Regions from separate parts of the Shewanella goraebulensis genome, predicted to be linked through region 2. Evidence: predicted binding sites of a transcription regulator. Region 2 holds the regulator's gene; each other region holds the start of a gene.
The links. The regulator ArgR, encoded in region 2, controls arginine synthesis, uptake and breakdown. The targets are predictions, from matches to a motif close to ANTGAATANNTATTCANT.

Region 1: QPX86_RS15400 (OadG family protein) is a predicted target of ArgR. The motif match lies at 4,963-4,980, and genes of this name have one in related genera.
Region 3: QPX86_RS03070 (aspartate aminotransferase family protein) is a predicted target of ArgR. The motif match lies at 3,374-3,391, and genes of this name have one in related genera.

The regions. Positions count from the first base shown of each region.
Region 1 is NZ_CP126972.1:3,629,003-3,639,980, reverse strand. Features, by position in the region: gene alaS (alanine--tRNA ligase) at 1-2,363, shown strand, start outside; gene csrA (carbon storage regulator CsrA) at 2,898-3,098, shown strand; tRNA gene QPX86_RS15435 (tRNA-Ser) at 3,604-3,695, shown strand; tRNA gene QPX86_RS15430 (tRNA-Arg) at 3,719-3,795, shown strand; tRNA gene QPX86_RS15425 (tRNA-Arg) at 3,827-3,903, shown strand; tRNA gene QPX86_RS15420 (tRNA-Arg) at 3,938-4,014, shown strand; tRNA gene QPX86_RS15415 (tRNA-Arg) at 4,037-4,113, shown strand; tRNA gene QPX86_RS15410 (tRNA-Ser) at 4,120-4,211, shown strand; tRNA gene QPX86_RS15405 (tRNA-Arg) at 4,281-4,357, shown strand; gene QPX86_RS15400 (OadG family protein) at 5,114-5,356, shown strand; gene oadA (sodium-extruding oxaloacetate decarboxylase subunit alpha) at 5,372-7,168, shown strand; gene QPX86_RS15390 (sodium ion-translocating decarboxylase subunit beta) at 7,177-8,307, shown strand; gene QPX86_RS15385 (CmpA/NrtA family ABC transporter substrate-binding protein) at 9,028-10,335, shown strand; gene QPX86_RS15380 (ABC transporter permease) at 10,439-10,978, shown strand, end outside.
Region 2 is NZ_CP126972.1:992,114-1,003,091, forward strand. Features, by position in the region: gene QPX86_RS04095 (FMN-binding glutamate synthase family protein) at 1-428, opposite strand, end outside; gene QPX86_RS04100 (DUF5610 domain-containing protein) at 694-1,278, shown strand; gene QPX86_RS04105 (ferredoxin--NADP reductase) at 1,319-2,068, shown strand; gene QPX86_RS04110 (Fe(3+) ABC transporter substrate-binding protein) at 2,293-3,312, shown strand; gene QPX86_RS04115 (ABC transporter permease) at 3,366-4,997, shown strand; gene QPX86_RS04120 (ABC transporter ATP-binding protein) at 4,999-6,027, shown strand; gene QPX86_RS04125 (Dyp-type peroxidase) at 6,136-7,074, shown strand; gene argR (transcriptional regulator ArgR) at 7,215-7,685, opposite strand; gene mdh (malate dehydrogenase) at 8,003-8,938, shown strand; gene QPX86_RS04140 (SDR family NAD(P)-dependent oxidoreductase) at 9,023-9,787, opposite strand; gene QPX86_RS04145 (thiol-disulfide oxidoreductase DCC family protein) at 9,821-10,210, opposite strand; gene QPX86_RS04150 (efflux RND transporter periplasmic adaptor subunit) at 10,353-10,978, shown strand, end outside.
Region 3 is NZ_CP126972.1:715,837-726,814, forward strand. Features, by position in the region: gene QPX86_RS03060 (S9 family peptidase) at 1-1,765, shown strand, start outside; gene QPX86_RS03065 (HDOD domain-containing protein) at 1,936-3,078, shown strand; gene QPX86_RS03070 (aspartate aminotransferase family protein) at 3,415-4,632, shown strand; gene astA (arginine N-succinyltransferase) at 4,753-5,772, shown strand; gene astD (succinylglutamate-semialdehyde dehydrogenase) at 5,783-7,243, shown strand; gene QPX86_RS03085 (DUF1338 domain-containing protein) at 7,309-8,109, shown strand; gene QPX86_RS03090 (ATP-binding protein) at 8,271-9,641, opposite strand; gene QPX86_RS03095 (response regulator) at 9,638-10,312, opposite strand; gene QPX86_RS03100 (PepSY domain-containing protein) at 10,293-10,637, opposite strand; gene crp (cAMP-activated global transcriptional regulator CRP) at 10,724-10,978, opposite strand, start outside.

The sequences.
Region 1 (10,978 bases), 2.3 Mb from region 2:
ATACGTTCTTCGAAATGTTAGGTAACTTCAGCTTCGGTGATTACTTTAAAGAAGAAGCGATTTCTTACGCATGGAACTTCCTAACTGAAACATTGAAATTACCTACAGAGAAGTTATGCGTCACTATCTATGATACAGATGATGAAGCATTTGAAATCTGGAATAAAAAGATTGGTGTTGCTGCTGAAAATATTATCCGTATTGGCGACAATAAAGGTGCACCATATGCATCAGATAATTTCTGGCAGATGGGTGATACAGGCCCTTGTGGTCCATGTTCTGAAATTTTTTATGATCATGGTGAGCACATTTGGGGCGGCCGTCCTGGCACGCCTGAAGAAGATGGCGATCGCTTTATTGAGATTTGGAACATCGTATTCATGCAGTATAACCGTCAAGCTGACGGTGAAATGAAGCCGCTACCAAAACCATCTGTTGATACTGGTATGGGTATCGAGCGTATTGCTGCAATTATGCAAGGCGTTCATTCAAACTACGAAATTGATATTTTCCAAGCGTTAATTAAAAAAGCGGCAGAGATCATTGGCGTTGAAGATTTAGAGAATAAATCATTACGTGTAATTGCTGATCACATTCGTTCTTGTTCTTTCCTTATCGCTGATGGTGTTATGCCATCGAATGAAGGCCGTGGTTATGTTCTGCGTCGTATCATTCGCCGTGCAGTACGTCACGGAAACAAGCTTGGTGCCAATGACACTTTCTTCTATAAGTTACTTCCAACACTGATTGAAGTGATGGGTGATGCAGGTAAGGGTCTTGTTGAAGCGCAAGCGATAATTGAAAAATCTTTAAAAGCAGAAGAAGAGCAATTTGCTAGAACGCTAGAACGTGGTTTAGGCATTTTAGATACCGCATTAAATCAGTTAAGCACCAAGGTGCTTGATGGCGAAACTGCGTTCAAACTATACGACACTTATGGTTTCCCTGTGGATTTAACTGCAGATGTTTGCCGTGAGCGTGATATTACCGTTGATGAAACAGGTTTCGAAGCAGCAATGGCTGAACAAAGAAGCCGTGCACAAGCAGCTGGTAACTTTGGTACTGATTATAATAGTGGCCTGAAAATCGAAGGTGAGACTGAATTCTGTGGTTATACCGAATTAAATGGTCAAGGTGCTGTAACTGCAATTTACGTTGAAGGTGTTGCTGTAGAGTCACTTAGCGCAGGACAAGAAGCTGTTATCGTACTAGATAATACGCCGTTCTACGCAGAATCAGGCGGCCAAGTTGGTGATAAAGGTCAACTGACTATTGATGAGAATGTTTTCAAAGTTGCTGATACTCAAATATTTGGTCAAGCCTTCGGTCATGAAGGTAAGTTAACCTCAGGTACTTTAACTGTTGGCCAAACTGTTACGGCAGAAGTGGATAAGAAATTACGTCACCGCACGCAATTAAATCACTCAGTAACCCACTTATTACATTCTGCTCTTCGCAATGTATTAGGTACTCATGTAAATCAAAAAGGTTCTTTGGTTAACCCTGAACGTTTACGTTTTGACTTTGCTCATTTTGAAGCTGTTACCGCTGCAGAGCTTAAGCAAGTTGAAGATATGGTAAATACTCAAATTCGTCGTAATCATCAGTTAAAAACTGCGGTTATGGGAATTGATGAAGCCAAAGAGCAGGGCGCAATGGCCTTGTTTGGTGAAAAATATGACAGTGAAGTACGTGTGGTAACAATGGGAGATTTCTCTATTGAGCTATGTGGTGGTACTCACGTAGGCCGTACTGGTGATATTGGTTTATTCAAAATCACTTCTGAAGGTGGTATTGCTGCAGGTATTCGTCGTATTGAAGCAGTTACAGGTGCTGCTGCGATGGCGTATGTCGCTGAACAACAAGCGCAACTTGATAAAGCGGCCTCACTATTAAAGTCAGATTCGGCTTCAGTGGTTGTTAAACTAAAAGCTCAGCTTGATAAAGTGAAACAACTTGAAAAAGAAATGTCGCAGTTAAAAGATAAGCTGGCTGCTGCTGCAAGTGCTGATATCGCTGGCGAAGCGATTGAGCTTAACGGCGTTAAAGTATTAGTTAAAAAGCTTGAGGGTGTTGATCCTAAATCATTACGTGGGTTGCAAGATGAGCTGAAGCAAAAGCTTAACTCGGCAATTATCGTATTAGGTATAGCAAACGAAGGCAAAGTGAACTTAATTGCCGGTGTGAGTAAAGATTTAGTCGGTAAAGTTAAAGCTGGTGAGCTAGTTGCTATGGTTGCACAGCAGGTTGGCGGTAAGGGCGGTGGACGTCCAGATATGGCACAAGCTGGTGGTACTCAGCCAGAGAAGCTCGATGATGCTTTAGCATTGGTTCAACCTTGGTTAAGTGAACGCTTAAACTAATTAAACATAGATAAAAACTCTAAAGCGATATTGCCAAGCAAAGATTGATGAAATAACTAAGTTAAGCGTTATTAATGAAATGAGATTAATAAAGTGATTTGAGTTACGTTATTTCATCAACAATTAAAGTCTGTTGCTTTATGGCTTGAGGGATTGTTGAAGGTTTGGCATAGTATAAATATCGATGTCGATTAACGAGTTATGAGACATCGTTTTTTATTAAAATCTGGTTCAAAGCACTGTAAATTAATTGAGTATAGTTTTTTATGCTTTTTTGTTTATGAAAGCATCAACTTGTTTTGAAGGTTCTGTTTTAGCTTTGTCTAAAGAATGGTCTGCAAATGTTAACAGCTTGATACAAGTAGACCTGTAAATTGCCAAATATCGTCGATTTTCGATTTTTTACGCTAAAAAGCTTAAAATTTTTATTGATTTAGTGTCGTCACTAATGATTTGTATTAAGCTAACACTATTAAAACGCGCATATTACGGATAGAAGCTGGTGTATGCTGATTGGACTAAAGGAGCAATCGAATGCTGATTTTGACTCGTCGTGTAGGCGAAACATTAATGATAGGTGATGAAGTTACTGTTACTGTGCTGGGTGTTAAAGGTAACCAAGTGCGTATCGGTGTGAATGCACCTAAAGAAGTATCAGTTCACCGTGAAGAAATTTACCAACGTATTCAGTCTGAAAAATCTGGAAACACTGCACCTGAGGGTGGCAATTTCTGATAAATCAGAATTGTGAAGCGTTATACTATTAAAGCCAGTGCAAGCTGGTTTTTTTGTACCTAAAATTTAATGCTTTATTTTAAACCTGCTTATTACTTTCATAGTGCAGTTTAGTTATCTAAATTCTTCAAGGTATCTTCTTCTGGAGACTTCCAATTCTTCTCTTTTAGTCTCAATATTCTCAACTTTAGGGCTTCACTCATTAATAATGATGCTAATTACGGCTGTTTTCTAAACTCATTGTATTGCTAGTCTTATTTGTAGTTTGTGTATAAATCAAATAATCGCTAGAAATGGATATAAAGATTTTAAACGAACCTTTTTCCTGCGAGCGTTAAAACTAGATTTAATTGTTTTGATCATAAAACACAAAAATCGGCACGGTGAATTGACAATATTTGTGGCTTAAGTCGGCAATATGATTAAAAACAGTTCAAATGAATATATGTTTCTGAAAAAGGGTTTGACTTATTTTCTTCAAACAGTAATATACCGCCCAAGAAACGGAGAGGTGGCCGAGTGGCCGAAGGCGCTCCCCTGCTAAGGGAGTATGGGCTTTAACTCCCATCGAGGGTTCGAATCCCTCCCTCTCCGCCATTTCTTAAAAAATAGTAAGCGATGCGGATGTAGCTCAGCTGGATAGAGTACCTGGCTACGAACCAGGCGGTCGGAGGTTCGAATCCTCCCATCCGCACCATTGCTATTTTTGTGTTTGAGTTATTTAATGAGCGGATGTAGCTCAGCTGGATAGAGTACCTGGCTACGAACCAGGCGGTCGGAGGTTCGAATCCTCCCATCCGCACCATTAAATTATTCAAAAGCTTTACCATTTTATATATGCGGATGTAGCTCAGCTGGATAGAGTACCTGGCTACGAACCAGGCGGTCGGAGGTTCGAATCCTCCCATCCGCACCATATAAAATTCATACCAAATTATGCGGATGTAGCTCAGCTGGATAGAGTACCTGGCTACGAACCAGGCGGTCGGAGGTTCGAATCCTCCCATCCGCACCATAATTCGGAGAGGTGGCCGAGTGGCCGAAGGCGCTCCCCTGCTAAGGGAGTATGGGCTTTAACTCCCATCGAGGGTTCGAATCCCTCCCTCTCCGCCATTATTTGCATATATTGAATATGCAACTAAGCTCAATTAGCACTGAGTATGAAGTGATAGTAAAAAATTTGCGGATGTAGCTCAGCTGGATAGAGTACCTGGCTACGAACCAGGCGGTCGGAGGTTCGAATCCTCCCATCCGCACCATGTTTAAGAAAATACCCTGTAGATCACTACAGGGTATTTTTTTACCTGAAATTCACGCCTTCCAGATCTTTTTATAATTCCCCTCAATGCTTATCTGTTACAAACACGTCTTATATATAAGTCGTTCCGACTGAATACGCTTTAGATTTCCTCTCTACTAAATTAAAGCCATAAAGAGAAAGTTAGTACCATTAGTCATAGTGGCCAGAATACTTCACTAGTTTGCATCCCATTCAAGCGTTCTTTTTCATATTTAGTCATCTTCGAGCGATAAAAATGACATATTTATGCTTTTTAGCATGGCTGCACAGGTTTGGGGCGATTGGTTGTTCTTATTCTTGATATCTCTTTTTATAGCTAACTCGTCATAATCTTGTCATTTTTTGAATAAAACCTACAAATTTGAATAATCCTCAGTGTAGTCGCAATATTTTTATTGAATTATCATATAGTGTGGTTGAATATTGTTATTTTTGGTCTGACCAATTTACAAGATGTTGGAAAAATTGTTATAGATTGGTTATATTTTTCGTCGGTGAAAATTTTAATATAACCAAACCTAATAGTTTAAACAGTTTTATATAATCTGAAATTGGTTAATATGGACTGAATAATTATTCTAAGTGGCGTTAACCCAATACTTGATGCTTAAAAATGGTGCATCGTTTATTGACCTAAAAGACTTCATCGGCTTTACGCAGTATAAATGGATCCTATGTGCAATCGCTGATTGAACATTAAGACAAGAGAGGATGTATGACTTCAATATCTGAGCAATTATTTAACGCCCTAGGCGTGATGATAATGGGGATGAGCTTAGTATTCATATTTTTAAGTATGCTAATTGTCGGCATTAAAATTGTCGCCAGATTATGCAAGTCAGAGAATCAACCTGCCGTTGCTCATGTGCCAGCACCTGTCGCAGCATCAGCAACACTTGATCCTAAGTTAATAGCGGCAATTACTTCTGCTATTCATCAGTATCGTGCAAAAGATTAAAGTTTAGGAGTTTTTATGAGCAAGCCTTTAGCGTTAACCGACGTAGTACTACGAGACGCCCATCAGTCTATTTTGGCAACCCGCCTTCGTTTAGACGATATGTTACCTATCGCTCCTTTACTGGATAAAGTTGGTTTTTGGTCTTTAGAGTCATGGGGTGGTGCAACGTTTGATTCTTGTATTCGTTATTTAGGTGAAGATCCTTGGGATCGTATTCGCGAACTTAAAAAAGTTATGCCAAATACACCACAGCAAATGTTATTGCGTGGTCAGAATTTATTAGGTTACCGCCACTACGCTGATGACGTAGTGACTCGCTTTGTTGAACGCGCCCACACAAACGGTGTTGACGTGTTCCGTGTGTTTGACGCCATGAACGATGTACGTAATCTCGAAACCGCTGTTAAAGCTGTTAAACAGGTTGGTGGTCATGCACAAGGCACGATTTCATTTACCACTAGCCCAGTTCACACGGTTGATACTTGGGTTTCAATGGCTAAAAATCTTGAAGACTTAGGTTGTGATTCGCTTTGTATTAAAGATATGGCTGGTTTACTTAAGCCAATGGAAGCCTACGACCTTATTAGCCGTTTAAAGTCGCAAACTGATTTAACTGTGTCTATGCATTGTCATGCGACAACTGGCTTGAGCACTGCAACTTACCAAAAAGCCATTGAGGCGGGTATTGATGTGCTTGATACGGCCATTTCATCTATGAGCCAAACCTATGGTCACTCAGCCACTGAGACATTGGTAGCGATGGCGGAAGATAATGGCCGCTCTACTGGTTATGACATGGCAACGCTCGAAGAGATAGCCGCTTACTTCAGAGAAGTACGTAAAAAGTATGCGCGCTTTGAAGGTGCACTAAAAGGCATTGATTCACGCATTCTCCGCGCTCAAGTTCCAGGTGGCATGTTAACCAACATGGAAAACCAACTGAAAGAGCAAGGAGCGGCAGACAAAATGGATGCTGTGCTTGAAGAAATTCCACGTGTCCGTGAAGATTTAGGCTTTTTACCCCTAGTGACCCCAACATCTCAAATTGTGGGTACCCAATCAGTTATCAATGTATTAATGGGCGAACGTTATAAAACTCTGGCCAAAGAAACTGAAGGCGTACTAAAAGGCGAATACGGCGCTACACCAGCTCCAGTTAATGCAGAGCTACAAGCTCGTGTATTAGATGGCGCAGAAGCTATTACATGCCGCCCAGCAGACCTTATTGAGCCAGAGTTAGATAAACTTCGTGCAGAGCTAACTGACATCGCTAAGAAAGACAACTTTGCCTTAGCTGCTGAATCTGATGACGATGTAATGACTTACGCATTGTTTAATCAAATTGGTCTACAGTTCTTATCAAATCGTGGTAATCCTGATGCATTTGAGCCTGTACCAAGTGCTGATGACATGGCCGTACCAGCTGCAAAAGCTGAGAAAGGTCCAGAGACTTACACCGTAAATGTACAAGGTCAAAACTTTGTAGTTGAAGTTAGTGAAGGCGGTGATATTAGTCAAATTGTTCCGACCGCAGCAGAATCTGCCGGTTCACAAGCTCCAGCGCCACTTGCGCCACACGCACCTGTAAGTAATGAAATCAAAACCACGATGAATGCGCCACTTTCAGGCAATATCTTCAAAGTCTTGGTTAAGGATGGCGATCAAGTTAATGAAGGTGATGTGATCATCATTTTAGAAGCGATGAAAATGGAAACCGAAGTTCGTGCTGCAACTACGGGTGTTATTCGTAATGTATCAGTTAAACAAGGTGATGCTGTGACAGTTGGCTCGCCACTGTTGGCATTAGCGTAGGAGATAGCATGGAAGGATTAATGGCCTTTTGGTCTGAGACGGGTATTGCTAACTTCGCACCTGATCAATTATTCATGATGGCGATAGGGGGGGGATTACTTTATCTCGCTATCGCTAAAGGATTCGAACCGTTACTTTTAGTGCCTATTGGTTTTGGTGCAATTCTAGCTAACATTCCTAATGCAGGTTTTACCGACGAAGGTGGCTTACTTTGGTACGCCTACTATGTGGGGATTGAAACTGGGATTTTCCCATTGTTGATTTTCATGGGCGTTGGCGCACTAACTGACTTTGGTGCACTGATTGCAAACCCTAAAACATTGTTACTGGGCGCTGCAGCGCAGTTTGGTATTTTTGCCACTTTACTTGGTGCAATTGCCCTTAACTTGGTACCTGGTTTTGAATTTAGCATGCAAGATGCTGCTGCTATTGCGATTATTGGTGGTGCTGACGGACCTACGGCAATCTTCTTAGCCTCTAAACTTGCCCCTGATTTATTGGGTGCGATTGCGGTTGCTGCCTATTCATATATGGCATTAGTACCGCTGATCCAGCCTCCGATTATGCGTCTTCTTACAAACGAGTCAGAGCGTAGCATCAAGATGGAACAGCTGCGTGAAGTCAGTAAGAAAGAGAAAATCATCTTCCCGTTGATGGTTGTTGGTATGACTATTTTGTTTTTACCAGCAGCCACACCGCTGGTAGGGATGTTTTGTTTAGGTAACTTAATGCGTGAGTCTGGCGTAGTTGATAGATTATCAAGTACTGCACAAAATGAGTTGATCAATATTGTGACTATCTTCTTAGGTTTGGCTGTAGGTTCTAAACTACAGGCTGAAGAGTTCTTACGTATTGAGACTTTAGGTATTCTGGTATTAGGTGCTGTTGCGTTTAGTATTGGTACGGCTGCTGGTGTGACGATGGCAAAAATTATGTCTAAGGTATCAGGCGGCAAGATTAACCCATTGATTGGTGCTGCAGGAGTCTCAGCAGTGCCTATGGCTGCACGAGTTGTAAATAAGGTTGGTTTAGAGTCCAATCAGCAAAACTTCCTGTTAATGCATGCCATGGGACCTAACGTTGCAGGTGTACTTGGTAGTGCGGTTGCTGCGGGGGTATTACTGGCAGTGTTAGGCTAGTTATATCGGCAGAGCCATTGTTAACATTGATTTAAGTTTTAAAGCCACTCATTGAGTGGCTTTTTTATTGGCCGATTTACCGCCCTGTATCTATTGGTCTTCTAACTCAATAGTGTTTTATTTCAACAGCGTTCGATTTCAAGGATTGGCGAATTACCACAACATCAAACACTTCAGCTTGAATCTGCTCTTAAACAAAGTTCTTAAATATAGTTCTTAAACAAAGCTCTTAAATTAAGTTTGGGGTAAAGCTCTTGAGACAATAATCCAACTTAGTTTTATTAAATACTTTGATTGCACCTCTTTAGGGTAGGCTGTTGTATTAAGACTACCCATTTAGGTGCGGTAGGATCGGGTTCGCACTAAATTGGTACTACTCTTTATAGGTACTACCTTGCTGTAAAATTATATTTCTATTTAAAACAAAGGCTTGTTAAGTTGGCACGGTTGCTGAATAGTAAAGTACAGCTATTAAATAAATTAATGTCTCTTGTTAGTCACGATTAATGTCGATTATTTAGCCGTATTTCGTGATTTATGAGAACAAAAACCAGATAACACATTTAAGCAAAGGCGCTTAATTATTCCTAAAGGAGTAATTGAGCGCCTTTTTTGTTTTGCCTATTTAAAACTTAACTTTTTAAATTTAACAAGGATATAAAGATGAATTGGAAAAAAGCACTTAAACATACCTTATTGACGGTATCGTTTGCCACGGTGATGCCTGTGATGGCAGAAGTCGGCTTTCCTGAAAAAGAAGAGTTAACTTTCGGTTTTATCAAGCTTACTGATATGGCGCCGATTGCGATTGCTTATGAAAATGGTTACTTCGAGGAAGAAGGTTTGTACGTCACCATCGAAGCTCAAGCAAATTGGAAAGTGTTATTAGATGGGGTCATTGATGGACGTTTAGATGGCGCACATATGTTAGCGGGTCAACCTATTGCAGCTACCATTGGTTATGGCACTAAAGCACATATCATCACGCCGTTTTCAATGGACTTAAATGGTAATGCGATTACTGTATCGAACGATATCTGGAAGAAAATGAAGCCAAATATTGCTAAAGATAGCGAAGGTAAACCAGTTCATCCGATTAAAGCTGATGCATTAAAGCCTGTCGTTGAGCAGTTCACTGAAGCAGGTAAGCCTTTTAAAATGGGCATGGTATTCCCAGTATCAACTCATAACTATGAACTACGTTATTGGTTAGCGGCTGGTGGTATTCACCCAGGTTATTATGCACCACATAAAGGCGATACCTCAGGGCAACTTGATGCTGAAGCTTTCTTATCTGTAACACCTCCACCGCAAATGCCTTCAACACTTGAAGCTGGCACTATTTACGGTTACTGCGTGGGTGAACCTTGGAACCAACAAGCAGTATTTAAAGGGATTGGAGTACCGGTTGTAACTGATTATGAAATTTGGAAAGATAATCCAGAGAAAGTGTTCGGCATTACAGCTGAGTTTGCTGAAAAATACCCTAACACCACAATACGTTTAACCCGTGCGCTAATTAAAGCCGCTAAATGGTTAGATGATAATGACAATGCTAACCGCCCTGCAGCCGTAAAAATCCTATCTCAATCTAACTATGTTGGCGCTGATTACGATGTAATCGCAAACAGCATGACAGGTACCTTTGAATACGAAAAAGGTGATAAACGAGCAGTACCTGATTTTAATGTTTTCTTTCGCTATAACGCCACTTACCCGTATTACTCAGATGCTATTTGGTATCTGACTCAAATGCGTCGTTGGGGTCAAATCTCTGATGACAAGCCTGATGCTTGGTACAAAGACATTGCTGCAAAAGTGTATCGTCCTGATATTTACGCCAAAGCCGCTCAATCATTGATTGATGATAAAACCATCGATGCTAAACACTTCCCTGACTTTGCGACAGAGACTGGTTTCAAAAAGCCACAACAGCACTTCATTGACGACATCGTTTATGACGGCAGTGCACCAAATGATTATTTAAGCAAGTTCGCTATTGGTTTAAAGCAAGGCGACAAACTATAAGCGTTTATTCGTAAGCAGCATGATTAACCATGTTGTTTACGATTAATGTTAAGTCGTTAAGGAAAACATTATGACAACCATTACACGGTTAACAGATCGATTAATGATAGATAAAAGTAAGGTGACTTCTTTTTTATCTTTAATGAGTCAAGCCAGCAAAGCGTTATTGCTGCCTGTTATTGGTATCACTGTCTTTTTAGTGATTTGGTCAATTGCAGCAAACAGTATTAATACTTCGCTAGGTAAATTCCCCGGACCTGTTGCCGTGGCGGGGCAGTTTGGCGCTTTATATCAAGAGCACAATGCAGAAAGAGTAAAAGCGGAAGCTTTTTATGACCGTCAAGAAGTTCGCAATGCTGCAAGGTTAGAGGCTGACCCTACCTACAAGGTTAAAGTGCGGGCTTATACAGGTAAAGAAACCTTTTTAGACCAGATCTTTACCAGTTTAATCACAGTGATGTCAGGTTTTATCTTAGCTGCGGCGATTGCCATACCAATGGGAATTTGGATGGGGTTAAGTCCAACGTTAAATGCTGCGCTTAATCCTATTGTGCAGATTTTTAAGCCCGTTTCACCCCTAGCTTGGTTACCTCTGGTCACTATGGTGGTAAGTGCGCTTTATATGTCACCAGATCCTATGGTG
Region 2 (10,978 bases):
GTTTGATATGGAGTTTCGCACTCTGCACCGATAGTGACTGTTTTGTCGCTATGTTGATCTGAATCGTATTTGGGAAAGGCTGCATTCAAAAACATCACTGTGCCAGTTTTATCGTGCGCTTGAGTTGAGCCGAAAGAAATGGTGCGATCGATATTTTTAGCTGCACGATATATCCAGCTACGTTCAGCGCGATTAAAGGGCAGCTCTTCTCTGTCTTGAGCAAAGAAGTATTGTCTAAAAAATTCGCCTTGCTTTTCGAACAGGTATCGAAAACGGCCAATCACAGGGTAGTTATGACGAATTGCTTGTTTAGTTTGAAGTTTATCGGCGATATACATATAAATAATTACAATAACACCAAACGCAATACAGGCTAAGAATAATCCTGTAAAAATTTCTAAACCGACAATAAACCAATGTGGTTGCATTTTTGTTCCTTAAAAATGTTCCTTGGGCCTTTATCGCAACCCGTATTTATTAGTGATTGATAGTAGCTAAATTGTTTACTTCTTGACTATCATTATTATGGATGAACCCATGCGCTTGTTCTAGGTCATTTAAGGCATGTGTTATGTGTGCAAATATATTCGACCTAAACTTTATGCTTTAAATTTAGGGTTTAACTTTAGGTCTGAAGATTATGGTCGATAACTAAGTTATCCTCAATTGTACATACTTTAACCGGAGCTGATGATGGAGTTATATAACCCAACGCAATTAAATGCCAAAGCAAATAATCGTCAACAATTAACTGATGATACCTCTGCTGATAAAAGTGCTTCATCCCAGCAAACTGATAAAGTTTCAATTAGCCAAGTGAGCAGAGAGCTTAAAAATAGCAGTATTTTGGCGGCACAAGAACAAGTCAGTATCGCAGCAGGCGATCAATCTATGGCGTTATTATATCGTGCAGCCATAGATGCAATTAATGTTGAACTTGCGCCTTCAATGGGTGAAAACGCCATACAGAAAGCAGCTGAGAGTGATGTGGATTATTCGCCAGAAGCAACGGCAGAGCGTATAGTCAGTTTTGCGACTAACTTTTTTTCAGTGCATCAGCAACAAAATAGCCAAATGGAATTTACTGAGCAATTAGATAGCTTTATGGAGAAGATTTCAGGTGCGATAGATCAAGGCTTTAAAGAAGCAAGCGAGATACTATCGGGGTTAAAGGTGCTTGAAGGAGACATTGCTGCAGGAGTTGAGCAAACTTATAGCTTGATACAAGCTGGGCTTGAAGCCTTTAAAGAAAATACAACTCCGCCGCAAGCAGACTGAGCACAGTGAATTTATGCATCTAAGATTGAAGGAATAGCTTATGTGGACAACGGGTACCGTCATTGAACGTATTGAATGGAATGAGAAGTTATTCTCGCTGCGCATCAAAGCCGATGTTGAACCATTTATTGCTGGACAGTTTATTAAATTAAGCCAGATCCGAGATGAAAAGCGTATTGCGCGCGCCTACTCTGTTGTTAATCCACCGGGTAAAGATTATGTCGAAGTGCTAGCTGTGGCTGTGGAAGACGGTCAGTTATCGCCTGATCTGCAAGCGCTTAACATTGGCGATAGCATTGAAGTAAGTACAAAAGCTGCAGGCTTTATGACACTAGATGAAATCCCTACTGGGGCGCTACAAGGCCCGCATTTATGGTTTCTAGCGACAGGAACTGCTGTTGGTCCTTTTATCTCAATGATGGAAACTGAAGAGCCATGGCAGCGATTTGATAAAGTAGTGTTGGTATATGGAGTTAGGTTGATTGAAGATTTGGCATATTTACCAGAATTAACCGCGCTACAAGAAAAGTTTCCCACCCAATTTGTGTTTATTCCTTCAGTGACCCGTGAAAGTTATGACGGTGGCCTTTCATGCCGTATTCCTGATGGATTGCAAAGTGGTATTCTTGAGCAAACAGCAGGCGTTGCATTAAATCCAGAAAACTCACAAGTTATGATTTGTGGTAATCCCGGTATGATTACTGATGCGCAAACGGCATTAAATGAGAAGGGGTTAGTTAAAAATTTACGTCGTGCACCAGGTCAAATTACCGTAGAGAAATATTGGTAGCCATCTTTAAAAAGCTGTACGGAATAGAAACTGTACAGCTTTTAACATCATAATCACCGTAAACCTTTCTAAATAACCTAGGTTGTAGACATAAACAACACTTGCTCCTTAAGCAGTGATCTATTATCCTTTCCGCAATTGATAATTATTATCATTTCCATAAGCAATTACTTAACCAATCTGTTCAATATTATTAAGTAATGCCAAGCCAAGGAGAATTTGGAATGAAATCGTTTAAAAGTCTAGCATTGTTAGGTTTAGCTACTGTGTCATCAATGGGTTCAATCGCTGCAACAGCCGCTGATGATCTTACTGTTTATTCATACCGACAAGCTTTTCTTGTTGAGCCGATTTTAGAGCAATTCACCAAAGATACTGGTATCAAAGTCAATGTGGTATTTGCTAAAGACGGTATAGCAGAACGTATTGCTCGTGAAGGTCGTCTTTCACCTGCTGATGTGGTTCTCACATCGGATTTTTCTCGCTTAATGGAACTGGTTGATAAAAATCTTGTTGTTGATGTTAATAGCGACACTCTCAATAATAATATTCCTGAGCAATATCGTTCGCCTGAAAATGACTGGTATGCTCTGACTATGCGTGTTCGTAACGTTTACTCTTCTAAAGATCGTGTAGGTAAGCTTGACTTAAGCTATGAAGATTTAGCGTCAGAAGAGTACAAAGGTAAAATCTGTACTCGTAGCTTCAAGCACCCTTATAATATCGCATTAGTTGCTTCTATGATTGCTCACCATGGTGAAGCTGAAACGAAAACATGGCTTGAAGGTGTAAAAGCTAATTTAGCACGCAAGCCACAAGGTAATGACCGCGCTCAAGTTAAAGCTGTTAAAGAAGGCCTATGTGATGTTGCTATTGGTAACAGCTACTACTTCGGTAAAATGATGACAGATCCTAAGCAAAAAAGCTGGGCTGAAGCGGTATACATTAACTTCCCTAATCAGAAAAATCGTGGCTCTCACATCAATGTTTCAGGAATGGCATTAGCTAAGTTTGCACCAAACAAAGATAATGCGATAAAATTAATGGAATTTTTATCGTCTGATGTAGCTCAAAAATCTTACGCAGAAGTTAACATGGAATATCCAGTTAAAGCGGATGTAACACCTTCTGACATGGTAGCTTCATGGGGAGACTTCAAAGCTGATAGTCTGCCAATCTTCAAGCTAGCAGAAAACCATCAAGCTGCAGTGAAGTTACTTGATGAAGTAAAATTTGATCTGTAAGGATGCTTTATCTCGCCCCATGGTAGTCATGGGGCACTGACTGGAAAGTATTTATGATCTTAGGCTTAACCAGAAGCTGGTCGCTCGCTGGTTATGCGATTGCGGTAATATTAATATTGCCGCTTTTTGCACTTTTAGTACAAGCTACACTACCTGACGAAGCTGTTTTTAGTCATCTAATTGATACCGTTTTACCTACCTATATCAGTAACAGCTTGTTGCTGATGTTGCAGGTCTGTCTCGGTTCTTTGGTTATTGCTGTTCCTGCAGCATGGTTGGTGGCAAGGTGTGATTTCCCTGGCCGCCGCTATTTCCAATGGGCGCTGTTACTGCCTTTGGCCATGCCAGCCTATATTGTTGCTTATGTTTATACTGACATGCTCGATTATGCAGGGCCTGTGCAGCGCTTTTTAAGACAAGCATTTAGTTGGACTTCCCCTCAAGATTACTATTTCCCTGATATTCGTAGTTTAAGCGGCGCAGCAGTCATGCTGTCCTTGGTATTATTTCCTTATATTTATTTGTTGGCCCGTACTGCTTTTATGGAGCAATCCTCAAGCTTATTACATGCCTCACGTATTATGGGTTGTAGCCCATGGCAAAGCTTTTGGCGTCTAGGTTTACCTATGGCAAGGCCTGCTTTGGCTGTTGGGATGGCATTGGTAGCAATGGAAACCGCTGCCGACTTTGCTACTGTGAGTTACTTTGCCGTACCGACTTTAACTACCGCTGTATATGACACTTGGCTTGGATATGGAAGTTTGTCCGCAGCAGCTAAACTCTCAGCCATCATGTTATTAGTGATTTTCGCTATGGTTGGCTTCGAGCGTTTCGCTCGCCGCAAACAAGAGTTATTTCAAAAGCAATCACGTTTAACTGAATCTGATCGTTATCACTTATCAGGCTTTAAAGCATGGTTATCATTTGGCTATTGCAGCTTGCTCATTGTGCTAGCTTTTTTACTGCCGTTTACTGTGCTTGCGGGTTATGCCGTCGACTACTTCGACGAGAGTTGGAATAGCCGCTTCTGGCAATACAGCTTTAATAGCTTATACATTGCAGCTGTGGTGAGTTTTATTTGTGTTGTGCTGGCATTAGTGATGATGTTTATCAGGCGTGTTAGTCCGCGTAAAAGTGACATCTTACCTTCAAGGTTGAGCAGTACTGGTTACGCAATACCTGGCACAGTTTTAGCCATTGGGGTGTTAGTGCCGCTAACCTATTTGGATTTCGCTATTAACGATATCTATGACTACTTTGATGCTCGTGGTCCAGGCTTGCTATTTACCGGTAGTGTCTTTGCACTGATTTTTGCTTTTTGTGTCCGTTTTGTCGCGATTTCAATTGGCAGTATTGAAAACAGTTATAAGCGTATTTCGCCTTCACTAGATATGGCGAGCATTACCATGGGACAAAAACCAAGACAGTTATTATGGCGAGTTCATTTACCTTTATTGCGTAAAGGTATTTTTGCTGGTGCGCTGTTAGTGTTCATTGAAAGTATGAAAGAGCTGCCAGCAGCACTATTATTACGTCCAATTGGTTTTGAAAACCTTGCAACCCATGTCTTCCAATTCGTTTCAGATGAGCAACTTGAACATGGCGCGCTCGCGGCAATTGTGATTGTTCTTGTTGGACTTATCCCGTTGATTTATCTTAACCGTTCTTTGGAGCAAGAGAGCTAATATGTCCACATTGACCATTAAAAATGTAAAAAGTGACTACCAAGAACAGGTGATTCTTAATGGGTTAAACCTGACGTTAGAGCAAGGTGAAATAGTAGCTCTGTTAGGCCCTAGTGGCTGCGGTAAAACCACTTTGCTTCGTGCAATTGCCGGTCTACAAGCGATCAGTGAAGGTAGTATAGCGATTAATGGTCAAACGCTTAGTGCTGATGACGTATTCGTACCAAGTGAAAAACGTGGCATAGGGATGATTTTCCAAGACTACGCTTTATTTCCTCATTTAACCGTAAGTGACAATATTTTATTTGGCGTTAAAGGTTTAACGGATAAAGAGCGCTGTGAGCGTCTTGATGATATGTTGCAATTGGTAAAACTTGAAGGACTTGGTAAACGTTACCCACACGAGTTATCGGGGGGGCAGCAGCAAAGGGTATCTATTGCTCGTGCACTGGCTTACCAACCTGAGTTGTTATTGCTTGATGAACCATTTTCTAATATCGACTCGCAAGTGCGCAGTGAAATGATGTTAGAAATCAGACAAATTCTCAAACAGCGCAATGTTAGTGCGGTTTTTGTAACGCACAGCAAAGATGAAGCCTTTGTGTTTGCCGATAAATTGGCACTCTTTAAACAAGGTGGCATTGTTCAACATGGTTTAGCTGAAGAGTTATATGGTGAGCCCAATGAACGTTATGTGGCTGAGTTTTTGGGTGAAGGTAACTACATTACGGTAACGATTAAAAGTACGACACAGATATCCTCAGTTTTAGGGTTAATTGAAAGCACTACAGTCCTTAATCATCCTCTTAATAGTCAAGGTGAGTTGTTATTAAGACCACAACAGATTGACTTACAACCTGCCGCTCAAGGACATGGCGAAATTGTTGAGCGTCGTTTTCTGGGTACAATTTGTCATTATTGGGTTAAAGTAGGGTTACAAACGCTCGAAGTGAGAAGTCAATTAACGACGTTGACACTTGGCCAAAAAGTTAACCTATCAGTATCGGCGCATCCGTTAGTGATATTTTAGTGATTTAAGTCAAAGTTGGTTAATAATTGCTTAGAGCGTAAGGAATAATTTGCTTAATTACCTTACACTATTTTAATCTTATTATTGTTAAAGGTGATTGATTCCAAAATGGAAACACAGAATATGCCTCGTGAACAGTTAGGAGTTTGTGCTGAAGGGAATTTGCATAGCGTCTACTTGATGTTCAATGTAAATGACGGCGTTGAAGCCCAACTACGCCCTTGTTTAGCCAATGTTGCTCAATATATTTATGAGCTATCAGATCAATATGCAGACAGTGCTTTTAATGGCTTCGTCGCAATAGGTGCTAACTATTGGGACACCATTTTTGGCGACCAACGTCCTGCGCAACTTCGTCCTTTTCCTGCTATGAGTGAAGGTAATCGTGACGCGCCAGCGATAGAATATGATTTGTTTATGCATATTCGCTGTGATCGTTATGACATCTTACATTTGGTTGCCAACGAAATCAGCCAAATGTTTGAAGGTTTAGTTGAGTTAATCGAAGAAGAACGCGGTTTTAGATTTATGGACAGCCGTGATTTAACCGGCTTTGTCGATGGCACAGAAAACCCGAAAGGGCGTAGCCGTCAAGATGTTGCTTTAGTGGCAGATGAGGATATCTCATTTAAAGGTGGTAGTTATGTTCATGTGCAAAAATATGCGCATAACTTAAGTAAATGGAACCGTCTACCGCAGAAGAAGCAAGAAGATATTATCGGTCGTACTAAGCAAGATGATATTGAATATGCATCAGAAGATAAGCCATTAACCAGCCATATCAAGCGAGTTAATCTAAAAGATGCTGATGGTAAGTCGATGGAGATTTTGCGTCAAAGTATGCCGTTTGGTTCGCTAAAAGAGCAAGGTTTGATGTTTATCTCTACTTGCAACAAGCCGACTCACTTTGAAGAAATGCTTCGTAGCATGGTACATGGTGATGGTCACGGTAATCATGATCACTTGATGCAGTTCACTAAAGCATTAACCGGTTCATCATTCTTTGCGCCATCGTTAGATTTTTTAGCGCAGTTTGCTAACGACTAATCTCATTGTAATGGCACAAGCCATCACATAAATTTGAGACATAAAAAAGCAATGCCTAGGCATTGCTTTTTTATTGGCTGATACTCGCAAACATGCAGGTATTAATTACGAAAATGGTTCATAACAGCTATTCGTAAAAGCTACTCACTATAGTTAAAAAGTGACTTAACCGTTTCAAGCGTATCATCAATAGTCTTAATGCTAGATGGACAGATGAAAATTGTGTCATCTCCGGCAATGGTACCTAAAATTCCTTCAGGCTTACCTATTGAGTCTAGCAAACGAGCGATTAACTGTGCAGCGCCCGGGCTGGTGCGAACCACTATCATAGCTTGGTTATGATCAACGTCTAACACTAAGTTTTTGACTGGGCTACCTGCAGTAGGCACACCTAACTCAGCAGGTAAACAATACACCATTTCTTGCTTGGCATTACGAGTACGAACAGCACCGAACTTGCTTAGCATACGCGAAACTTTTGATTGGTTGATATTGCCAAACCCTTCCGCCTGCAGCGCATTAACTATCTCACTTTGGCTTCCAAAGCGCTCTTCCTTTAGTATCGACTTAAACGTTCTAACGAGTTCATCCTGATTCTTGGTCGCTGGCATATTTTTTTCGTCTTATTAGTAATTTTTAAAATGAATACAATATATTCACAAAACGGGTTCATTTTGAATATATAAACAACACAAGTCAAGAAATAAGCTAAATTGGTGAATAAAAATTCACTTTACAGTGTAAGTGGGTAAATCAGTGATTATTTATATACATATCATAGAATAAGTTAATTGCTTTACTCCACTAAGGGATAATTGAAATTGTGTCGCTGATGCAGTAATGTGACGCCACAAGAAATATGATCTATGTCACAGACTGCGAATCATAAACTTAGAAGTCAAACACTAGAACGTTATTGGAGATAATTATGAAAGTAGCTGTACTTGGTGCTGCTGGCGGTATTGGCCAGGCCCTAGCTTTACTATTAAAAACTCAACTTCCAGCAGGCTCAAAGTTGTCTCTGTATGACATTGCTCCTGTTACTCCAGGTGTTGCTGTTGATTTAAGCCACATCCCAACAGACGTTGAAGTGGCTGGTTTTGCAGGTGAAGATCCAACTCCTGCACTAGTTGATGCTGATGTTGTTCTTATTTCAGCAGGTGTTGCACGTAAGCCTGGTATGGATCGTTCAGATCTTTTCAATATCAATGCTGGTATCGTACGTAACCTCATTGAAAAAGTAGCAGCAACTTGTCCTAAAGCCTTAATAGGTGTGATCACAAACCCAGTGAACACAACGGTTGCTATCGCTGCAGAAGTGCTTAAAAAAGCAGGTGTTTACGATAAGAATCGTTTATTCGGTGTGACTACACTGGATGTTATCCGCTCTGAAACTTTCATCGCAGATCTTAAAGGTCTAAACGTTGCTGACGTTAACATTAACGTTATTGGCGGCCACAGTGGTGTGACTATTCTTCCACTTCTTTCACAGGTTGAAGGCGTAAGCTTTACTGATGAAGAAGTTGCAGCACTGACTACACGCATTCAGAATGCTGGTACAGAAGTTGTTGAAGCTAAAGCGGGTGGCGGTAGTGCGACACTTTCAATGGGTCAAGCGGCATGCCGTTTCGGTCTATCTTTAGTACGCGGCCTACAAGGTGAAGCAAACGTTGTTGAATGTGCATACGTAGATGGCGGCAGCGAACATGCTGAATTCTTCGCACAGCCTGTAGTATTAGGTAAAAACGGCGTAGAAAAAGTATTAGCTTACGGTGAAGTAAGTGCTTTTGAAGCGAATGCTCGTGATGCAATGCTTGATACATTAAAAGGCGATATCAACCTAGGTGTTGAATTCGTTAAATAAACACTTGGTTTATTAACTTTAAAAGCGAAGCCTTGAGCTTCGCTTTTTTGTGCCTGCTATCTACTTGATCATCAAATTGCCAATTTACCAGTTAATCGTTTTTCCTTGCCAATCTAAAAATTCAGCTTTGCAATCAAAGACCAGTTGTTGATGAGTCTTCATTAATTGTTTAGCGACAAATCCTGCTGTGAATAATTTACCTTCAGGTACATTTGCTTGAAAAGGTTTAGATAGCTCGGTATCGGTAGTACCTGGATGAAAGGCAATGAGTTTGACGTTTTTGGCCCTGCGAGCATATTCAATCGCTGTGGTTTTAAGTAACATATTCAAGGCAGCTTTTGATGCGCGGTAGCTATACCACCCACCTAAATGGTTGTCACTAATACTGCCCACTCTGGCACTTAATACACTGATAACACAATTTTGTTTGCTATTAACCACAGTCGCTAACTGTTGCAACCACAGCATGGGTACTATGGCGTTTGAGTGAAACAAAGCCTGCATTGATTCAGGATTTATTTCTTCTAAGCGCTTTTCTGGGCTTATTGCGGTTTCATCTTCAGTATTTACAGAATGCAGTCTGCCATTGCAAATAAACACTTTGACCAAGTAGCCTTTGATTGATGATAAATTTTGGCAAACATTGGCAATGCTTTGCGCTGAATAATTACAAACCTTGTGTACGTGATTGATGTCATTGCCGTGGTTTCCGCTGAGGTTACTGTTCTCATTTTGGCTAATGGTTATGATCTGCTCTATATCAACATCCTCAATAAGTTCATCAACGATGGCATTGGCAATGCCGGAAGATGAACCAATGATTACGGCAGAATTGACGGGCTTTAGCACGAGATTATTCATACTTATTGTAATTACTCATAATTATTTTAGGTTACAACTGCCAGTTTCGCAGCGTTGTTGACCGGTTAATAAGTAAGATATTTTATACCGGTTTTTGGCAAAGCCACGATATGCCACATCGGCAAAGGGTTTAATACAAGGTAACCTCAGTAGTTGTATCCATTTATGTTTACCCGTTAATGCCCAAGCTTTGGCGGTAACGTCAAGGCCACGTAATATTTCACCTGTATTGGTTTCTGCGTGCAAAATAGAATTGGCAACTGCAAGATCGATATGAGGATACTTTTGCTCGAAGCCTTCTTGGTTTAAATCAGCAAGCTCAATTTTGTGTAGGCGGTCGTGCTTCTTAAGCTGCTGCATCTCATTGCTACACAATGGACAAGCGCTATCATAAAAAATACGTAACTCCATAGTACTGCCTCGACTTGTTTTGATTAGAAAGTATTACGCCGAATATCACAGAATGGATCTTTTATGTGTGCTTGCGCACCTATTCTGAGGTGTAATTGAGTGTTAGTATCAAACTAATTGCACACTTTTGATGGAACAAAATATGAAGAAACTCAGCCAGTTTACTTCTTTTTTATTGTTAACCTCCGCTGTTATTTCTAGCACCTTTATTAATATTGCCGTTGCCGAAGATGCCAACGAAGTCTCAAATACAGTGATCCCACGGCCAGTTAAAGTTATCCAAGTTGATGTTGGTACCGAATATCGTGAGCGTTTCTTACCCGGTGAAGTGAAAGCATCTGACAAAGCGGCATTATCTTTTAGAGTGGCTGGTGAGATTGCACAGATATTAGTGAGACCTGGAGACCCTGTTGAACCTGGCGATATTTTAGCTATTTTAGACAGTGATATATACCAGCAACAACTCGCAGTAGCGCAGGCACAGTATGAGTTGGCTAAAGTGTTATTTGAGCGAAATGAGTCACTGGTTGAACAGGGCGTGGTATCACGTAATGATTATGATCAAGCTAAAAGTGATTACACTATTGCACAAGCTGCATTAGACAAAGCCAAAACAGATGTCACTTACACTAAGCTCAGAGCGCCGTATCAAGGGGTGATATCTAAACGTAATAAGCGTGAATTTGAATTTGTACAAGCCCAAGAAGAAGTCATGGGCATTCGCACTGATTCTGCTGCAGATATTAGCTTCCAGTTACCTGAACAATT
Region 3 (10,978 bases), 280 kb from region 2:
CCAAGACCCTACCTTTGCCGCGAAAACTTGGTATTTAGGTGACAGTGAAAAAGTCAATGAAATGAGTCTATCTGCTGATGGCCGTTACTTAGTTGTAGCGTTGTCAGATAAGAATTATAGCTGGCGAGCAGAGCATGACATTATGCCTAACTATCTCGGTAAAGATGGTTATGTCGACGCTGTGCCAGCTAGAGCCAGAGTTGCTGAAGATAGCTATCCGGGTGAAAGGTTAGTTTTGCTTGATTTGGCTGAACATGTGAAAAAAGATATTACCATTGAAGGTCTAACAGGCTTTGATGAAGATGTTTTAGCTTCGGTAAAAGCTGAGAATGCAACAGCACAAGGTAACAGCTATAAAAGCAAGCCAGAGCCACGCTTACTGCAATTAATGCAAGACTGGGGTTGGAACCAAAGCGCAATTCGCTGGCACGACACTGAAAATAAATTATTAGTGATGATGGAAGCGGTTGATAATAAAGATCGCTGGATCGCTAGTGTTGATCTTGAAAATGGTAAACTGACCACAGAGCATCGTTTACATGATGATGCTTGGATTAATTACACTTTCAACCAATTTGGTTGGGTGACTGGCACTGATAAATTCTATTATTTATCTGAAGAGTCAGGCTTTTCTCAGCTATACCTTAAATCTAACGGCAAAACGATGGCGTTAACTAATGGCGAATATGTCGTTGATCAAGTGACATTATCACCTGATGCAAGCCATTTATATTACCGCGCCAATAAAGACCACCCTGGAACTTATAATGTTTATCGTGTGGAAGTTGCGACAGGTAAAACTGAGCAGTTAACTCAGTGGAATGGTACTTTAGATTACGAACTAAGTCCTGACGGTCAATCGTTATTGTTAACCGCTTCAACAGCTATTAACCCTAATGAACTTTATGTGCAAGCAATCGGCGGTGAGCTTAAGCAGTTAACCCAATATACCAGCAAAGCATTTAGCAATTATGCGTGGCAAGCACCTCAAGTGGTAAAAGTTCCTTCTAGCCATGGTGCTAAAGACATCTATGCAAGAGTATATTTACCACAAGGTTATGACGCTGCTAATGCCGATAAGTATCCTGCGGTTATCTTCAACCACGGTGCGGGTTACTTACAAAACGCCCATAATGGTTTTTCTGGTTACTTCCGTGAATTCATGTTCCATAACCTACTAACACAACAAGGGTATGTGGTAATGGATATGGATTACCGAGGTTCAAAAGGCTACGGCCGTGATTGGCGCACCGCTGTATACCGTAATATGGGACACCCAGAAGTCGAAGATTTAAAAGATGGTGTTAATTGGATGGCGAAGAATACCCATGTTGATGCGGCTAAAGTTGGGACTTACGGTGGCTCTTATGGTGGTTTCTTAACCTTTATGGCTCTGTTTAATGAACCTGAATTATTCCAAGCTGGTGCTGCGTTAAGACCGGTAACGGATTGGGCGCACTACAATGCCCCATACACGTCAAACATTCTTAATACGCCTGATGTAGACCCAATAGCTTACGAACGTAGTTCACCAATAGAGCATGCTCAAGGATTAGAGAAACCTTTACTGATTATGAGTGGTGTACTGGATGACAACGTGTTCTTCCAAGACAGTGTGCGTCTTGTGCAGCGTTTGATTGAACTTGAAAAACCGATGTTTGAAACTGCGATTTACCCAGTGGAGCCACATGGATTTAGACAACCATCAAGCTGGCTGGATGAATATCGTCGTATTTACAAATTATTTGAACAAGAGCTTAAATAATTAGAGCATTAGCATCATAGAATACATGCACAAGCTCAACTGAATGAAGGCTTCCTATTGGAAGCCTTTTTTATCTATTTCTTTTTAGTTTAATACTATCAATTGTTACATAAATTGGCCGATATCCTTTATTATCAATAATAAATGTAACAGGGTTAGGGCGAATCGTAGTGGCAGTATCAGTAGCTGGTGGAGTTAGACCAGGTAAAGTCATAGAAGTTGAAAACCGCTTATATAAACAACTGATTGTTGGGAAGGAAAAACTAACCCAACAGTTTGATGATCGTGACAAACAACTCGAAGATGATGCGAATAAGTTAGAAGTTGAGCGCCAAGCGATTAAAGCGCGGATGGAAGAGCAAGCTAAAGCGCAACAGGTGCTTAAGCGGATTTCAGAGCAGCTAACTTTAACAGTTATGAACAGTTTAGAGCATCAATTGAGTTCCCTTAAACAAATGCTTGAACAATCCGGATTAACAGAGCCACAGGTTCTATTGCTCGATTTACTTTTGAACAAAGACCCTGATTTACGTCGTATCCGCCCTTTAGTCCAAAATATCTCTTGGTTGTATACCGACTTAGTTAATTTAATAAATAGTCCGGCATCAAGCCATAGAAGACCTCAACGTTCAGAAGTTAAGGTGACAGATATTAAGTTGGTACTCAATTATATTGGTATCGAAAACCTGCAAGCACTTGTGCCTTATTTTTGCTTGCGCAATTGGTTACCTGCTGGAAATGCTAATTTAGTGTGGACCACCAGAAAGTTATGGCGATATAGCATGATGACGGCTATAGCGGCAAAATCATTGGCAGTTTTACATGAAAAAGATGAAGCCCTGGTATATAGCGCTTCATTAATGAAACAGCTTGGTAGCGCAACCATATTGAATGCCAGCGCGCGCGAATTTGAAAAAACTTGGGGCTCTTGGCTTCGAGAAACAAGCGCGAAAGGGGATAAAAACCTTTATGACGCAGTGATGGCATCAGAATTTCCTGCCAATGAAGTGTTTGAAAAAGTGATGGCTCACGGTGAGCAATTAAACTGGCAAATGCTCGACTTACTTGAATTTGAAAACAGTAAGCTCACCAAACTATTAAAAGAGCTCGATTTCAACTATCACTTCAGTGAGTTTTCAGTGGAAAGCGCTATCGTGGCTAAAGCCAGTTGCTTTGTTAAAGTGCTTTTACTTGAAGAGTCTCGCCTAATCGAGCCACAAGAGAAGCGTCTGATGTTCGATTACTATGAATTTACCGAGCAAGAACTTATTAGGCTGAAAGCTCAAAACTATCGTAAGTTAGATCTAGTTTAACTATGGTTAGCTGTTCATCTCAGGCTTAATTATCTTGTGTAATTATGCACTTTTGCTGAATAGCTAACTATATTGAGCTCAAATAACTTTTTTTATGACTATTTATGCTGTGAATTAGCAATATAAGCACTTTGTATGCGCATTTTTCTCACTCTTTATTCACTAATCATTTAAGTAATGAATAGTTAACAGCTAAAAACTGGTATTTTGATCACATTTTAGCTAATAATGTCCTTCAAGTTAGACAAGCAACCGCTGCGATACTAAATCAAAATCAATACAGACAGCGGAATAGAGTGATTTTAAAATCACTTAATAACCAAAGGACGAAAAGTAATGAGCGTTGAAATGAACTTAACACGTGCCCAATTTGATGAAGTCATGGTGCCTAATTATGCGCCTGCAGCAGTAATTCCTGTTCGCGGTGAAGGTAGCCGAGTATGGGATCAACAAGGCAACGAGTTTATTGACTTTGCTGGTGGTATTGCGGTGAACTGTTTAGGTCATTGTCACCCAGCATTAGTTGGCGCGCTTAAAGAGCAGGGTGAAAAACTTTGGCATCTTTCAAATGTTATGACTAATGAACCAGCATTAGAGTTGGCTACAAAGTTAGTTAATGCAACATTTGCAGAACGTGTATATTTTGCAAACTCAGGTGCAGAAGCTAACGAAGCTGCACTAAAGCTTGCCCGTCGTTACGCACTTGAAAACCATGGCCCGCAAAAAGATCAAATCATTGCATTTGATAAAGCATTCCACGGCCGTACTTTCTTCACTGTAACTGTTGGTGGCCAAGCGGCTTACTCTGACGGTTTCGGCCCTAAACCACAAAGTGTTACTCATGTACCTTTTAACGATATTGCTGCATTAGAAGCAGTAATCTCAGACAACACATGCGCCATCATGCTTGAACCTCTTCAAGGGGAAGGCGGTATCATCAATGGTGATCCAGAATTCCTAAAAGCGGTACGTGCTTTAGCTGACAAGCATGACGCGTTAGTTATCTTCGATGAAGTACAAACAGGTGTTGGTCGTACTGGTGAGTTATTTGCTTATATGGGTGCAGATATCGTTCCTGATATTTTAACCAGCGCTAAAGCGTTAGGTGGTGGATTCCCAATTGCAGCAATGCTAACCACTGCAAAAATTGCAACACATTTAAAAATTGGTACTCACGGTTCTACATACGGTGGTAACCCTCTAGCTTGTGCTATTGGTAATGCTGTAATGGATGTGGTTAACACGCCAGAAGTACTTAATGGCGTTAAGCATCGTGAACAGTTATTCCGTGATGGTTTAGCTGCTATTAACGCAAAATATAATGTATTTGAAGAAGTACGTGGTCAAGGTATGTTACTTGGCGCAGTATTAAACGAGCAATACGCTGGTCGTAGCCGTGACTTCCTAGTTGCATCCGTTGCAGAAGGTTTAATGAGTCTGATTGCTGGTGCTAACGTTGTACGTTTTGCTCCTTCTCTTGTGATCCCAGAAGCTGATATCGCTGAAGGTTTAGCGCGTTTTGAACGTGCTGTAGCTAAAGTAGTAGCAGGTTAATTGATAAGATTGCGCAGCTATTATGGTTGCGCTTTTTTGTTTGGGTAACCAATTGAGTTAAGTGTTTGAACCTAGTGGGTTGAATGCTTGATTTTATATGGTGTTATTTAGGAGAGTTTGATGCTAATCATTCGACCAATTCGCGCCAGTGATTACGATGCTCTATACAAGGTAGCTGTTGAGTCTGGACATGGATTTACTTCCTTGCCAGTCAATGAAGAGCTATTGCGATCGAAAATCGCTCGTGCAGAAGCCTCTTTTTCCAAGCAAGTTGAAAAACCTTTCGATGAAGGTTATTTGATGGTGCTTGAAGATCTGAAAACCAATGAAGTTGTCGGTACCTGTGGTATTGAAGCGGCTGTTGGAATGGAAGATGCCTTTTATCATTACCGTTTAGGTACTGAAGTTTATCATTCAAAGCAAATCTCAGTTCGTAATGAAGTAGAAACTCTGACCCTGTGCCATGACTACACTGGCGCAGCAGAATTGTGCACTTTATTTTTGAACAAAGATTATCGCCGCGGTTATAACGGCCGCATGTTGTCACGTTCTCGCTTTTTGTTTTTAGCTCAACATGCACAACGTTTTGGCAGCACTGTTATTGCAGAAATGCGTGGTGTGAGTGATGAAAAGGGCGATTCGCCTTTTTATGAATGGTTACAAGATCATTTCCTCGGTATCGACTTTGTTGAAGCTGATTATTTATCAGGTCTTGGTAAAAAAGCTTTTATGGCTGAAATGATGCCGCGAAGCCCAATTCATGTTTGCCTACTGCCTAAAAAAGCGCAGAAGGTGATTGGTGAAGTTCATCGCAACACCAAACCAGCATTGAAACTGCTTCAAGCAGAAGGCTTTAAATTTAGAAATTACGTTGATATTTTTGACGGTGGTCCAACAGTTGAGTGTGCACTGAATGATATTCGTTCTGTTCAGCAAAGCAGAGAACTCACGGTGACTATCGGAAAAATGCCACATGCAGATCACCAGTACATTGTTGCCAATACATTGCTCGCGGATTACCGCGCGACAGCAGCAAAAATAAAGGTGTCAGATAAGCATGACAAAGTCACGCTAAGCCCAGAGTTGGCAGAAGCATTGAAAGTGGCAAATGGCGACAAAATTCGCGTACTAGAACTTTAGGACAGCACAAATGACACAATTTATTAAAGGCCAATGGTCTAATGGCGAAGGTCATGAAGTAACATCAGTTAATCCAGCTAACGGTGAGGTTATCTGGAGTGGTAAAACGGCTACTGCAGCACAGGTTAATACAGCAATAGATGCTGCTCGTGCAGCGCAGTTTGATTGGTTCATGTTGGGTTATGATGCTCGTTTAGCTATTGTTGAAGCTTACCGCAGTGAGCTTGAAGCAAACAAAGCTGAACTTGCTGAAGTGATTGCTCAAGAAACGGGTAAGCCGCAGTGGGAAACCGCTACTGAAGTTGGTGCAATGATTGGTAAAATCGGACTATCTGCTGCTGCTCACGATAAGCGTACTGGTACTGAAACTAACGATATTCCGGCTGGGCGTGCGGTATTACGTCATAAGCCACATGGTGTTGTTGCTGTATTTGGCCCTTATAACTTCCCAGGTCATTTGCCTAATGGTCATATTGTTCCTGCACTGCTTGCGGGTAACACGGTTGTATTTAAGCCATCAGAGTTGACCCCAAAAGTTGCCGAAGAAATGCTAAAACTTTGGGATAAAGCTGGTTTACCACAAGGGGTAATTAACCTTGTTCAAGGCGAACTAGAAACGGGTAAGGCGCTGGCTTCTCATCCGCAAATTGATGGTTTGTTTTTTACTGGTAGTTCTCGTACTGGTCATTTGCTGCATCAACAATATGCAGGGCACCCAGGTAAAATCTTAGCGCTTGAAATGGGTGGTAATAACCCATTAATCATTAAAGATGTTAAAGATACAAAAGCGGCTGTTCACGACATTATTCAGTCGGCATATATTTCTTCTGGTCAACGTTGTACTTGTGCTCGTCGTCTTTATATCGAACAAGGCGCTGCTGGTGATGCTTTAATTGAGCAGTTAATTGCTGCGATTAAGCAAATTAAAGTAGGAAGCTGGAATGCCCAGCCACAGCCATTTATGGGCTCCATGATTTCAGAAGGCGCTGCGAAAGGCATGGTTGCAGCTCAAGCTGAGCTACAAGCCCTTGGCGGACAATCTTTAGTTGAGTTAACTCATGTTGAAGCGGGAACAGGCCTAGTTTCTCCTGGGTTAATTGATGTAACTGAAATTGCAGAATTGCCAGATGAAGAATACTTTGGCCCATTGCTACAGCTAGTTAGATATCAAGAGTTTGATCAAGCCATTGATATGGCCAATAACACTCGTTATGGCTTGTCTGCTGGTATTTTAGCCGATAGTCGTGAAGATTATGATTACTTCTTAGCACGTATTCGCGCCGGTATTGTTAACTGGAATAAGCAGATTACTGGTGCTTCTGGTTCAGCGCCGTTTGGTGGTGTTGGCGCTTCAGGTAATCATCGCGCAAGTGCATTCTATGCTGCTGATTACTGTGCTTATCCTGTTGCTTCTGTTGAAGCTGACAGTGTGAGTTTACCAGCTAACTTAAGCCCAGGGCTTTCAATCTAACATAACCATGACTCTGCAAAGGCAATGACTCAGTCATTGCCTTTTTTATAAAGAAGGATTTTATTATGCATACCGACGTAAATGCTTTATTTGCTGCTTTATGGCAAGACTACATCAATATGACACCATCAGCAGACAGCATACATCAGTTACTTAGCAAAGGTGAGCCGATCATAAACGATCATATTGCTTTGAGAACGTTCAATATTGCTAAAGTGAACTTGTCAGTGTTAGCTGAACATTTTGAATCTATTGGTTATGTGGCTTGTGGTGATTACAACTTTGAACAAAAGAAGCTCATTGCAAAACACTTTGAGCATCCTGATGCGAATCAACCTAAAGTGTTTATTTCTGAATTGTTAGTTGAAGAGTTTAGTGCAGAAGCTCAAGCTATTATCCATGGTTTGATTGAGCAAGTTGAAGTTGCTGCTACGAAAGCGGATAACTTCCTCTATTCAGGCCGTCACTGGAACGTAAACCTAGCGGACTATAAAACGTTGTTAGCTGAAAGTGAATATGCTGCTTGGGTTGCCGCTATTGGTTATCGTGCCAACCACTTCACTGTTTCGATTAATGCCTTGCCTGAATTTGAGCAAATTGAAGCGGTAAATGATGCCCTAAAAGGCGCTGGCTTTAAATTGAATACCTCGGGCGGTGAAGTGAAAGGGTCTGCTGAAGTGTTACTTGAGCAGTCTTCAACAATGGCTGACAGAATGATGGTGAGCTTTGAAGATGGTGAATTAGAAATCCCGACTTGCTTCTATGAGTTTGCTCGTCGTTATCCAATGGCTGATGGCAATTTGTATACCGGTTTTGTTGCTGCTTCTGCCGATAAGATTTTTGAAAGCACCAACGCGGCTGGCTAAATCAAGTTGATAGGGCTTCGGTATTACTGGTGTTCCATTAACGTTAAAAGTACTAGTCAGCTTTATTAAAGTTAAAGCCACCTAATGTGATGATCAAAAAAACCTGAACAACTCATGATATATGAGTTGTTCAGGTTTTTTTAGTTTGAAGTCGCTCTAGATTAGCTAACTACGTTAGTTTTTACTTTGGGATTAGTAAATTCAATCGTCACTCTAAGGCCGTCTAAGCGTTCAGAACGGTTAAATCTCAAATTGTAACCATACTGCTCAATAATCTCTTTTACGATGGATAAGCCAAGCCCATGGCCTACTACAGCCTCATCTAATCGTTTTCCTCGGTTTGTTAACTGGCTGAGTTGATCATCATTTACACCAGGGCCGTCATCTTCGATAGTGAGATTGAGTGTTTGGCGATGACTAATATCAGACACGTTGATACCGACATAAATGCTCGATTCAGCCCATTTATAAGCGTTATCAAGTAAGTTACCAAATAATTCCATACCATCTTCTCGATGAATGGGCAGACGGCTGATATCAGCAAGAATGTTCACTGCACAGTCAATCCGCTTATGATGATGTACCTTGTCCAAGGTACTGATGAGTGCTTCAAAGTCTCTCGGAATGACCATTTGTGCCGCTGGGAGCATGTCGCCAGTAATTCTTGCTGCTGCGAGTTTTCGTTCAATCATATTACGGATTTGGTCGAGCTGCTGTTGCATCGCTTCGGCGGTTTCAGGGTTTGATAACCCTAATACTTCAACTTGTTGCTGCATGACTGCAAGTGGAGTTTTTAAGCCATGACTTAAATTGCCGAGATTATTGCGGCTTCGCTCAATTTGATTGGCTGTATAATCTAATAACTCGTTATAGGTTTCTGCTAAGGGTTTTATTTCTACTGGAATTTGATTAATTTCCAGAGAGTTAATTTCACCTTGTCGCAGTTTGGCCAAAGAGTCTTGAATAGACTTAACTGGTTTAAATGATTGTCTGATGATGATAAAAATACCGCAAATCATTGCCAGTAACATGGCAATATTTATTGCTAGTTTAGTGCCAAACACCTCGCTGAACACTCGCCTACCAATACTCAAATCTTGTGCAACGGTTAGGGTTGCGATTTTTTCACCGCTAGTGGAACCTATACCTATGGATAATAACTGCATGTCATTATTTTTAGGCCCTTTAGCTTGCCACACACGAGTTTGGTTTTGCTGAAGTAGTTCAATATCGAGTTGGACATCCCAGAGGGAGCGAGAGCGAATAACTTGGCTTTCGGAGTTAAATTGAAAGTAGCGCCCGGAATATGCGGGTTTATAAAAGCTTGAAAGCTCATTCTGGTCGATGATGATTTCACCAGCATTAATATGACTGGCCAAAATGATGTGCTCTAAATCTTCTTCAAGGCGATTAATAATGGAGTCGTGAAAGGCTTGACGCAGCATGGACTCAAACAATATGAGCCCAATGACGGTCGCAATAATAATGAGCGCACTAAGCCATAAGCTTAGTTTACTGCGGATTGATATCATTCCACTATGCCGTGAAAGATATATCCTTGACCACGACGAGTTTCAATAGCCGTTTTACCGAGCTTCTTACGTAAATGAGTAACGTAAACTTCAACGACATTTGACTCTTTTTCATCATCAAATTGGTAAAGCTTGTCAGTCAGTTGGGCTTTTGAGAGTAACTTTTTAGGCGACATTAGGAAGATTTTCAATAATCTGAATTCCATTGCCGTGAGCTCAAAATGGTTTTCACCAATATGTACTCTTTGTTCAGCTTCATCTAACGTAATACCACCATAGCTCAATTGCTTCGAAGAGGTATTTAACCGGCCATGAGCACGGTGTATAAGGGCTTGAACTCGGGCTAATAACTCTTGGGCGTGGAAAGGTTTGCCAAGGTAGTCATCAGCGCCAGCATTGAAACCTTCAACTTTCTCATGCCACTGGCTACGAGCTGTCAGCATGATAACCGGTGTATCAATGCCTTTTTCACGCCAAGATTGTACTAGCGTTAAGCCATTACCATCAGGCAAGCCAATGTCTAAAATAACACAGTCGTATTGGGTTTCTTTAATCAGATAGTCTGCTTCAACAGCTTTATCAGTCACGTCGGTGACGTAGCCTGCTTGTTTAAGTTGTTTTTCAAGTTCAGCAACTAAAAGGGTATTATCTTCAACGAGTAACAGTTTCATTTATTCGGCATTCACTTGGTAGTTGGTCAATAGACTCTGGCATTCCATTTGTTGCATCGATATTTAAATGGACAACATGCCCTTTTTTTAACTTCAATTGTAAATCATAACGCCATTTATCATCCTCTTGATAGAGGCTGGCATCAATTAATTCACCATGACAGTATTGTGCAAGTAAAGTAAGGGAATAATCAAGTGACCGAATGCTACCAGATGTGACCAAGCGCTGAACTTCATCATGTTGAAGCTCGTTTGTTATTGCATTTGATACTGGAGTCAGAGTAAATGCAAATAAACTGAAACAAAACGATGGCAGCAGCCTCATTGGAACGACTCCCATAAAAAAAGTGATAATTAGATTGACTAATTATCACTTTAATTAATTACTCTTAAATCAAGCTGAAGCTTAACTTAACGCGTTCCATATACGACTATAGTTTTACCGTGTGCTTGAATAAGGTTCTGTTCTTCAAGCATTTTTAAAATACGGCCAACGGTTTCACGCGAACAACCTACAATCTGACCAATCTCTTGACGAGTGATCTTAATTTGCATGCCATCAGGGTGAGTCATTGCATCAGGCTGTTTTGCTAGATGTAATAATGTTTGCGCAATTCTTCCAGCAACGTCTAAGAATGCTAAATCACCTACTTTTTGGCTAGTGCT